3 regions of the Streptomyces sp. NPDC056738 genome follow, and region 2 is predicted to be linked to each of the others. Evidence: riboswitches for the same ligand, from Rfam matches in the RefSeq annotation. Region 2 holds a riboswitch; each other region holds the start of a gene.
What was found. A riboswitch is a leader RNA that binds a small molecule or an ion and turns the genes downstream of it on or off. The one in region 2 is predicted to bind cyclic di-AMP.
Positions count from the first base shown of each region.

Region 1: linked by a shared signal. The riboswitch ahead of ACFRIC_RS19180 (C40 family peptidase) and the one ahead of ACFRIC_RS34210 (M23 family metallopeptidase) in region 2 are both predicted to bind cyclic di-AMP.
Region 3: linked by a shared signal. The riboswitch ahead of ACFRIC_RS29575 (transglycosylase family protein) and the one ahead of ACFRIC_RS34210 (M23 family metallopeptidase) in region 2 are both predicted to bind cyclic di-AMP.

Region 1 is NZ_JBHTZF010000006.1:483,752-487,017, forward strand. Features, by position in the region: gene ACFRIC_RS19170 (ATP-dependent Clp protease proteolytic subunit) at 1-605, shown strand, start outside; gene ACFRIC_RS19175 (hypothetical protein) at 613-918, shown strand; cyclic di-AMP (ydaO/yuaA leader) riboswitch at 1,256-1,452, shown strand; gene ACFRIC_RS19180 (C40 family peptidase) at 1,456-1,929, shown strand; gene ACFRIC_RS19185 (ATP-binding protein) at 2,190-2,651, opposite strand; gene ACFRIC_RS19190 (helix-turn-helix domain-containing protein) at 2,864-3,266, shown strand, end outside.
Region 2 is NZ_JBHTZF010000016.1:28,792-32,057, reverse strand. Features, by position in the region: gene ACFRIC_RS34220 (M16 family metallopeptidase) at 1-16, shown strand, start outside; gene ACFRIC_RS34215 (M16 family metallopeptidase) at 13-1,401, shown strand; cyclic di-AMP (ydaO/yuaA leader) riboswitch at 1,617-1,773, shown strand; gene ACFRIC_RS34210 (M23 family metallopeptidase) at 1,786-2,553, shown strand; gene ACFRIC_RS34205 (GntR family transcriptional regulator) at 2,750-3,266, shown strand, end outside.
Region 3 is NZ_JBHTZF010000012.1:255,404-258,669, forward strand. Features, by position in the region: gene ACFRIC_RS29565 (cytochrome P450) at 1-391, shown strand, start outside; gene ACFRIC_RS29570 (transglycosylase family protein) at 708-1,580, shown strand; cyclic di-AMP (ydaO/yuaA leader) riboswitch at 1,764-1,957, shown strand; gene ACFRIC_RS29575 (transglycosylase family protein) at 1,962-2,660, shown strand; gene eno (phosphopyruvate hydratase) at 3,002-3,266, shown strand, end outside.

The sequences.
Region 1 (3,266 bases), on a different contig from region 2:
CCGAGTTCACGGAACGCACGAGCGCGGGACACCGGACCCTGGACCCCTACGCGAAGCTGCTCAGCGAGCGGATCGTGTTCCTCGGGACGCCGATCGACGACACGTCGGCGAACGACGTGACGGCCCAGTTCATGTACCTCGAACACCAGGCGCCCGAGCAGGACATCTCGCTGTACATCAACTCCCCCGGCGGCTCCTTCGCCGCGATGACCGCGATCTACGACACGATGCGGTTCGTCACCTGCGACGTCGAGACGGTCTGCCTGGGCCGGGCGGCCTCGGCCGCGGCCGTGCTGGTGGCGGGCGGCACTCCGGGCAAGCGGCTCGCGCTGCCGGGGGCCCGCTTCCTGCTCCACCAGCCGTCGGCGGCCGAGCCGCTCCAGGGCCAGGCGAGCGACCTGCTCATCCAGGCCGAGGAGTTGCTGCGGACCCGTCGGACGCTGGAGGAGATGCTTGGGCGCCACACGGGCCGGAGTCCGGAGCAGGTCGCGGCGGACATCGAGCGCGACAGGATCCTCGACGCGCCGGAGGCCCTGGCCTACGGGCTGATCGACCGGATCGTCCCGAGCCGCAGGTCCGCGCTCGACACGCCCGGCGCGAGGTGAGCGGCCGATGATCCCGGACCTTCCCCCGCTGCCCGCGCTGACCCGCGCGGAGGCCGAACTCATCGACCGCTATCTCGACGTCGTCGACCTCCTCGGCCGGATCAACCCCTCCCGCCCCGGAGACACCTATCGCGGCCTGAGGGCGGCTCAGGCACTGGTCGGCAAGGCGGAGGCCCTGCGGGACGCGCTCACGCTGATGCATCAGCGGGGCGAGAGCGAGGTGCACGCCCCGACGCTGGCGCAGGCCCTGCGGGTGCTCGGCGGAGAGCGGCGGGCGGCCCGGGTCACCGTGCCTCCCGAGTCCGGAAGTTGACGGACACCCACCGACGGGCCGGCCCGCGCCGAAGCGGCATGACGTCCGGACCACGACTCAAACGGACCGGATGGTGTACCCCCTGACGGCGTATTCATCGGTCCCTTCCCTGACCCCTCCGAGTTGCGCAACACGCTGAGTCCGGACGCCGGATGAGCCCCGTCGTCGCAGGTGCGGGCCTCATCGCCGTCCCCAACACGTGCTCGAACGGAGGGGTGTTCACTCGAACAGTCGAGTGGTGAGTAAGCCCACAAAACACCGGTTCCGCTCGGATTTTCCGACTCTGATGAGTGAAGATCCCTTCCGACGACAAGCCCCCGCCACAGCGGCGGGGCGGTCCGGGCGGACGCCGAGTCCTGCCGCCGCCCGGATGCCCGGTCGACAGGAGTGGATCGGCAGGAGTGGAGGACCCAGCTAGACGGGTCGCCGGAACAGTTCCGGGCGGCCCTTGGGGTGAAGCCGCAGCAGCGGCCGGGCAACTTCGCCAGCCCGAATCCGACAGGTCATCCTTCACAGGCGGCTGACGAAGGGTTGCGCATGACTGCGCTCAATCGTGTCCCGTCGCTGTGGACCCGGGCCGGTACGGCCTCGGCGCTCACACTTGCCGCCGTCGGCGGCAGCCTGGTGGTTCCCGGTGTCGCACCAGACGCCGAGGCGGCCACCGTCGCGACGCGGGCACTCCAGGTCGCGGCGTCGAAGCACGGCTCCCCCTACCAGTGGGGCGCCACCGGACCGCACCGCTTCGACTGCTCGGGGCTCACGCTCTACTCGTACAAGAAGGCGGGCAAGAAGCTGCCTCGTACGGCCGCGGCCCAGTACAACAAGACGCACCATGTCTCGGCCTCGCACCGCAAGGCCGGTGACCTCGTGTTCTTCCACTCGGGCCGGAACGTGTACCACGTCGGCATCTACGCCGGTAAGGGAAAGATCTGGCACTCCCCGAAGACCGGGGAAGTGGTGAAGCTCCAGAAGATCTGGACGAGAAGCGTCTGGTACGGCAGGGTCGGCTGACCCTTTCGCCCGGGGCGGCGGACCCTCGCCGCCCCGGCGCGAGCGCCCTCAGGGCCGCTGTGACGCCCTCCCGGCCCCTCGCGGGCCGACCGGGGCCGGGGGCGGCCCTTGTGGGCCGACCATGGCCGCCGCGGCTTTCGTGGGGCCACTGACGACCGCCGCGCCTCAATGGCCGCTGACCGCCGCGGCCTCAATGGGCCGCTGACGACCGCCGCCGCCCCCAAGGGCCATGACGACCGGTCGCCCCGTGGCGGCGTCCCTCAGGGCTCCTGGGGCGGCCACCCGGCCGGCACCGGCTGGACGGGCACCGTCCACGGGAGCTCGATGGAGACCGTCTTGCCGCCCTCCCGGGTCGGTACGACGGTGAGCCTGCCGCCGCATTCGGCGGTGAGCCAACGGATGATCACCATGCCGCGGCCGTTGTCCTGCTGGACGGCCGCGGGCAGCCGCTTCGGAAAGCGCGGATGGCTGTCGGTGACCCCGATACGCAGCCGCTCCTCCCGGTCGAGACGCACGCCGACCGTGAAGGTGGGCGACTGCCCGAACGTGTGCTGCACGGCGTTGGTCGCCAGTTCCGACACGATCAGCCGCACGGTCTCGGCGACGTCGCAGTCCCCCGGCAGGCCCCATTCGGACAGCACTTCGGCGACGAAATTTCGGGCCACGGAAACCGAGACCGGTTCGCTCGGCAGGGTGACGGATGCTTCCTGATGGTCTGCCATGGCGACGTTCGTCCCTTTCCCACGGGACCGGAGCCCGACACTGAGCGGATGGTTCGAGTACGGTCCCGGACTGGTGCTTGCGCCAGACTGCCATTACCGGGCCGGTCGCGGGTGCGATCCACCGAGTAATGCATATATCTGTCGCTCGATGCGGTGAACTCTGCGTCGGCAGAGCGTATTCGGACGACTTGGAAGGAGTAAGGAGAACAGCCATGCAGCACGGTCCCGCGGTGCGCCGCCGCAAGCTCGGAGCCGAACTGCGCGCGCTGCGCGCGGGCACGGGGCTCACGAGCGGGGAGGCGGCCCGCCTGCTCGGCTGGCACCAGTCGAAGGTGAGCCGCATCGAAACCGGCACCAGCGGGGTGAAACCGGCCGATGTGGAACGCCTGTTGCACGCGTACGGCGTCGAGGATCCCGAACTGCGCCGGCTCCTGGTCGTGTTGGCGGGCTCCGAGGTCAACGGCCGCCACCACTGGTGGCACGCGTACCGCGGGGTCCTCCCGCCGGAGTACCGGGACTTCATCAGCCTGGAGTCCGGCGCCAGCGCGATGCGCACCCTGGAGACCTCCGTCGTGCCCGGGCTGCTGCAGACACCGGAGTACGCCCGCGCGGTGA
Region 2 (3,266 bases):
GGAGGCGGCGAAGTGACCGAGCTCGCCACCATGGACTTCCACCCGCGGCCCCAGGCCGGACAGCCGAAGCCGTGGGCGTTCCCCGCCCCCGAGCGCGGCGCCCTGGACAACGGTCTGACCGTGCTGCGCTGCCACCGCCCCGGCCAGCAGGTCGTCGCCGTCGAGGTGATCCTCGCCGCGCCGCTGGACGCCGAGCCGGCGGGCCTGGACGGCATCGCCACGATCATGGCGCGCGCCTTCTCCGAGGGCACCGACAAGCACTCGGCCGAGGACTTCGCCGCCGAGCTGGAGCGCTGCGGCGCCACGCTCGACGCGCACGCCGACCACCCCGGCGTACGCCTGTCCCTCGAAGTGCCCGTCTCGCGTCTGGCCAAGGCCCTCGGCCTGCTCGCCGACGCCCTGCGGGCCCCCGCGTTCGCGGACAGCGAGGTCGAGCGGCTGGTGACCAACCGGCTGGACGAGATCCCGCACGAGACGGCCAACCCGGCCCGTCGCGCGGCCAAGGAACTCTCCAAGGAACTGTTCCCGGCGACCGCGCGGATGTCGCGCCCCCGCCAGGGCACCGAGGAGACCGTCCGCAACATCGACGCGTCGGGTGTGCGCGCCTTCTACGAGAGGCACGTCCGCCCCGCCACGGCCACCGCGGTCGTCGTCGGCGACCTGACCGGTCTCGACCTCGACGAACTGCTCGCCGACACCCTCGGCTCCTGGACCGGCTCGTCCGCCGAACCGCGTCCCGTGCCGCCGGTGAGCGCCGACGACACCGGCCGCGTGATCATCGTCGACCGCCCCGGAGCCGTCCAGACGCAGCTCCTCATCGGCCGGGTCGGCGCCGACCGGCACGACCGCGTGTGGCCCGCCCAGGTCCTCGGCACCTACTGCCTCGGCGGCACCCTCACCTCGCGCCTGGACCGCGTCCTGCGCGAGGAGAAGGGCTACACCTACGGTGTGCGGGCGTTCGGGCAGGTCCTTCGCTCCGCGCCGGACGGCACGGGCGCCGCGATGCTCGCCATCAGCGGTTCCGTCGACACCCCCAACACCGGCCCGGCGCTCGACGACCTGTGGAAGGTGCTGCGCACCCTCGCGGCCGAGGGCCTGACGGACACCGAGCGCGACGTCGCCGTGCAGAACCTGGTGGGTGTCGCGCCCCTCAAGTTCGAGACCGCCGCGGCCGTCGCGAGCACGCTCGCGGACCAGGTCGAGCAGCACCTGCCGGACGACTACCAGGCGACGCTCTACCGGCAACTGGCCGCCACCGGCACCGTGGAGGCCACCGCGGCGGCCGTGAGCGCCTTCCCGACGGACCGTCTGGTGACCGTCCTGGTCGGCGACGCGGCACAGATCGCGGACCCGGTCAGGGCCCTCGGAATCGGTGAAGTCACCGTGGTGGCAGCCGAGTAGGACCCGTGGGACGGAAGAGGGCCCTGACGGCTGAAGAGCCGTCAGGGCCCTTCTCTTTCCGGACTCCGGTCCCAAGATGTCCGTATTCGTACGGCGGTTGCCCTTCTGCCCTGTGGGATGCGTTACAAAAATCGTGATCCGTTTGTTGTTCGAAAGACACCCCGTTTAGCGTCGGGGCGGCTGTTCGTCACGCAGTGCGCCGCGCCCGCGGCACCGGACAGCCATCGCCGAGTCCCCGAGACGCGAGTCAGGGGAGCCGGGGACCCACGCAGTCCCTGGGGTGAATCGGACGCCCTCTTCGGAGGGGGCCCGTAGGAGACCTTCCTGCTCCGAACCCGTCAGCTAACCCGGTAGGCGAGAGGGAAGGAAAGGATCAGCCCCTACATGGCGTTCACCTGTGGCACCGGCAAGCATCGTCGTACGAGCAGCCGGGTGCACAGCACCACCACGACCGCTGTCGGGGTCGCGGCGCTCACCACCACCGGCGTGATCGGAACCCTGGCCGCCCCCGCGTTCGCCGCGGAAGCCTCCGTCGAGCAGACCGGGCTCACCCAGGCCGTCACCCTGAACGACACGGTCGCCGACCAGATCGACGCCCAGGCCTTCGCACAGCAGCGCGCCGCCGACGAGGCCGCCGCGCGCAAGCAGGCCGAGCAGACCGCGCGCAAGCAGGCCGCGGAGCAGGCATCCAAGCTCCGCGAGGCCAAGGAGCGCGCCGCCCGCGAGGCCGAGCGCAAGCGCCTGAACACGTTCGTCATGCCGATCACGGGTTCGTACGTCTCCACCGGCTACCAGGCCAGCAGCGCCCTCTGGTCCTCCGGCAGCCACACCGGCGTCGACTTCCACGCCGCCTCCGGCACCTCGGTCCACGCCGTCGGCTCCGGCACGGTGGTCACGGCCGGCTGGGGCGGCGCCTACGGCAATCAAGTCGTGATCAAGATGCACGACGGCACGTACACCATGTACGGCCACCTGTCGTCCATCGGGGTGTCCGTGGGGCAGGCCGTCACCCCGGGGCAGCAGATCGGCCTCTCCGGGGACACCGGCAACACCACGGGACCGCACCTCCACTTCGAGGCCCGTACGACCGCCGAGTACGGCTCGGACATCGACCCGGTCGCCTACCTGCGCTCGCACGGCGTCAACGTCTGACGAACGCTTTGCGGCTTCCCCGCCGTTTTCGATGCCCCGGCTCACCGAGCCGGGGCATCGTCGTTTCCGGACGTCGTCTGTCCAAAAAATATCCATGGATTCAGGCCCGCCATCGGAAATTCAGGCTTCCTGCAATAGAGTCACTGAACAAGCGTCAATCGACGGCGTTTCACGGGGATTAAAGCGGAGGTCGGTCATGCGTATTCCGGCACACTCGGTGTGCACGGCGATCCGTGACGACATCGTCGCGGGTGTCTACGAGCGCGGCGGCCGGCTCACCGAGGAACTGCTCGCGCGCCGTTACGGCGTCTCGCGCGTCCCCGTGCGCGAGGCCCTGCGCACGCTGGAGGCCGAGGGCTTCGTGGTCACCCGCCGGCACGCGGGCGCCTGTGTCGCGGAGCCCACGGAGCTGGAGGCGGCGGACCTCCTGGAGATGCGCATGCTGCTGGAGCCGCTGGGGGCCGCGCGGGCCGCACAGCGGCGCACGGAGGCCCATCTCAAGGTGCTGCGGGGTCTGGTCAGGCTCGGGCAGGAGCGCTCCAGGCGAGGCCACAGCGAGGATCTGCGCTCGCTGGGCGGCTGGTTCCACGAGACGCTGGCGCAGGCGTCCGGCAGCCCCGCGCTGACCTCGACGCTCGCCCAGCTCCGCCACAAGATCGCCTGGATGTACTCGGTGGAGGCGCCGGCCGACCCCGCGGAGTCCTGGGCGGAGC
Region 3 (3,266 bases), on a different contig from region 2:
CGAGGAACTCCTGCGCTTCGACGGGCCCGTCGAACTGGCCACGTGGCGGTTCGCGACCGAGGACGTGCGGATCGGCGGGCAGGACATCGCGGCCGGCGACCCCGTGCTCGTGGTGCTCGCGGCGGCCGACCGCGACCCCGAACGCTTCGAACAGCCCGACACGCTCGATCTGTCACGACGTGACCTTCAGCACTTGGGCTACGGCCACGGCATCCACTACTGCCTGGGCGCGCCGCTCGCCCGACTGGAGGGGCAGACCGCCATCGGTACGCTCCTCAGCCGCCTTCCCGACATCCAACTCGCCGGAGATTCGGCCGATTTGCGCTGGCGCGGAGGGCTCATTATGCGCGGATTGCGCACGCTTCCGGTGGAGTTCACCCCGGTCAAATAGGACGCGATCGGTGCAACGGCGACCCTTCGGCGGTCGTGCCGAAGCGGTGATTCCGCATACCGGAACAAGGCCTCTGGGGCCACCGGAACATGACGCTCCGTCAAATCCGTGATCTTCACGTGATCAGTACTGCATCGACTTGTAACCAGCGTTCGAGTGCGACTACCTTCACCCATCAACAACGCGGCACCTGCGCCACTCGTTCAGCAGGAGTCGCCGTGCTCCCCGTTGTCGCTCGAAAGGCTCTCGCATGCTCTCCGGGAACGGCCGTCACCGTCGCCCTCGCCAGGCCCCGGCTCTCATCGTCGCCGCAGGGGTGACCGGATCCGCGATCGTCATCCCCCTGCTCGCCGCGGCGAGCGCGAACGCGGCCGACGGGACCACCTGGGACCGGGTGGCACAGTGCGAGAGCGGTGGCGCGTGGAGCGCCGATGAAGGCAACGGCTACTACGGCGGCCTCCAGCTCGACCAGGACAACTGGGAGGCCCACGGCGGCCTCGAGTACGCCCCGACGGCCGACCAGGCCAGCCGCTCGCAGCAGATAGCCGTCGCCGAGAAGGTGCTCGCCGACTCGGGCCTCGCGGCCTGGCCGACGTGCGGGCCGCTCTCGGGTCTCAGCAAGACCTCCGCCGGGGTCAGCGTCGACACGGGCGTGGCCGGCGACTCGTCGAGCACCGGCAACGACTCGGGTTCGTACATCTCGTCCGGTCTGGCGACGTCGCCCAGCTCGTCCCCTTCGAGTGATTCGTCCGGTTCGACCGACTCCTCCGGCACGGACGACAGCTCCGCCACGCCCAGCGCCTCGCAGAGCTCCGACGGCGCCGACGCGACGGCCGACAAGAGCGACAAATCGGCCAAGTCGGGACATAAGGAAGCCTCTTCGGCCCCGTCCGCCTCGGCGAGCGCCGGCACCGGGCGGCACCGTGCCGGGGGTGCCGCGGAGAGCACGGCCGACAGCCGCACCGACGGGTCCACGGGGCGTCATGCCGCGAGCCCCGAGGCCGACGCCCCCGACACCGAGTACGTCGCAGAGGTCATCGGGAACCTCTGGACTGTTTCCGACGCCCTTGGCCTCGAAGGCGGATGGGGCGATCTGCCCACCGTGGACGCGGCGCCGGCCGACAGCGGTCCGGGCCTCGTCGTCCCTGGTCGAAGCATCGCGGACACGGCCGAAACGGTGCAGAAGTAGCGGGAGTTCGCGTCACGGTTCGCTGTGGAATGTCCTATTTGGCGCAAGTGAGAGATGGGTCTCAGAAGCCCTGATCGTCTTTGAAATTCCGGCAATCGACTGCTTACGGTCGTCACCGCTCGCCACAGCGGGCCCCGACGGTCGCAACGCCGAATCCTGCCAACGGCCGTACGGGAACAGTCGTCGCGTCATGCGCCGTCGGCAGGAGCGGGGGACCCAAGGTAAGTGCCGGGTCCGGGAGTCGAGAGACACCCGGGAACGGCTTGGGGTGAAGCCGCGTGCCGGACGTCCTGGAGACAGGACCGAGGGCATGCGGCCGGGCAACTCATTCGGCCCGAACCCGACAGCTCACCTCGCAGGCGTCGGTGAGGGGATCTCTCCATGCTGTTCTCCAGCAAGGGCAAGCACCGCCGCCCGAACAAGGCCACCCGTGTCGCCACGCTCGCCGGTGTCACCGGCGTCGCCATCGCCGCCCCGCTGATGGCGGCCGGCAACGCCTCCGCGGCCACCACCTCCGAGTGGGACGCCGTCGCCCAGTGCGAGTCCGGCGGCAACTGGTCGATCAACACCGGCAACGGCTACTACGGCGGCCTGCAGTTCTCGTCCTCCACCTGGGCCGCGTACGGCGGCACCGCCTACGCCTCGACCGCCGACCAGGCCTCGAAGTCCCAGCAGATCACCATCGGCGAGAAGGTCCTCGCCGCGCAGGGCAAGGGCGCCTGGCCCACCTGCGGCACCGGCCTGTCGAGCACCCCGTACGGTGGCGGCTCGGCCCCGGCGGCCCCGTCCACCTCCTCCTCGGCCGGCAGCTCGCAGAGCGCCCCGGCCACCCGGACGACGGAGCAGCCCGCCTCCCGTTCCTCGGAGCGCCCCGCCGCCCAGAAGACCGTCACCACCCCGACCGGCAAGAAGGTCAAGAAGGGCGACGGCGAGTACAAGGTCGTCAAGGGTGACACCCTCAGCTCGATCGCCGAGAAGAAGCACGTCAAGGGCGGCTGGCAGAAGCTGTTCAAGCTGAACAAGGACATCGTCGCCGACGCCGACTTCATCTACCCGGGCCAGCAGCTCCACCTGAGCTGAGCAGCGCGGCACGCCGGTCCACCGGCCGCTTTCGGCGGAGGGCGGCGGTGATTCCGGCACCGCGCCGCGACACCCGGCAGGCAACAGCCCCTCGTGGGGTCTTCGCACGCACCGGAGACCCGCCGAGGTTCCCCGTCCCCACGGGCTCCCCGCTCCGGCGCGTGTTCCCCCGCACGCGCCGGAGCGGGGTTTTTCATTTCTTTTTTTGTTCCGTTCAGGAACAATATGTAGGCTCAGTCCGCTCAAGGGGTGGTCGATCGCCGGCCGATCCCCCTGAGCCGGTTAGGCTCATCCCGCGGGACTGCTGAGCCCCGCGTACCCGCGTCACATCCCATAAGGAGATGCTCGTGCCGTCCATCGACGTCGTCGTAGCCCGGGAAATCCTGGACTCCCGAGGCAACCCCACGGTCGAGGTCGAGGTCGGCCTCGACGACGGCAGCACGGGTCGTGCCGCCGTTCCGTCCGGCGCCTCCACCGGAGCGTTCGAGGCCATCGAGCTTCGCGACGGTGACCCGAACCGCTACCAGGGCAAGGGTGTCGAGAAGGCCGTCCTCGCCGTCATCGAGCAGATCGGCCCGGAGCTCGTCGGCTACGACGCCACCGAGC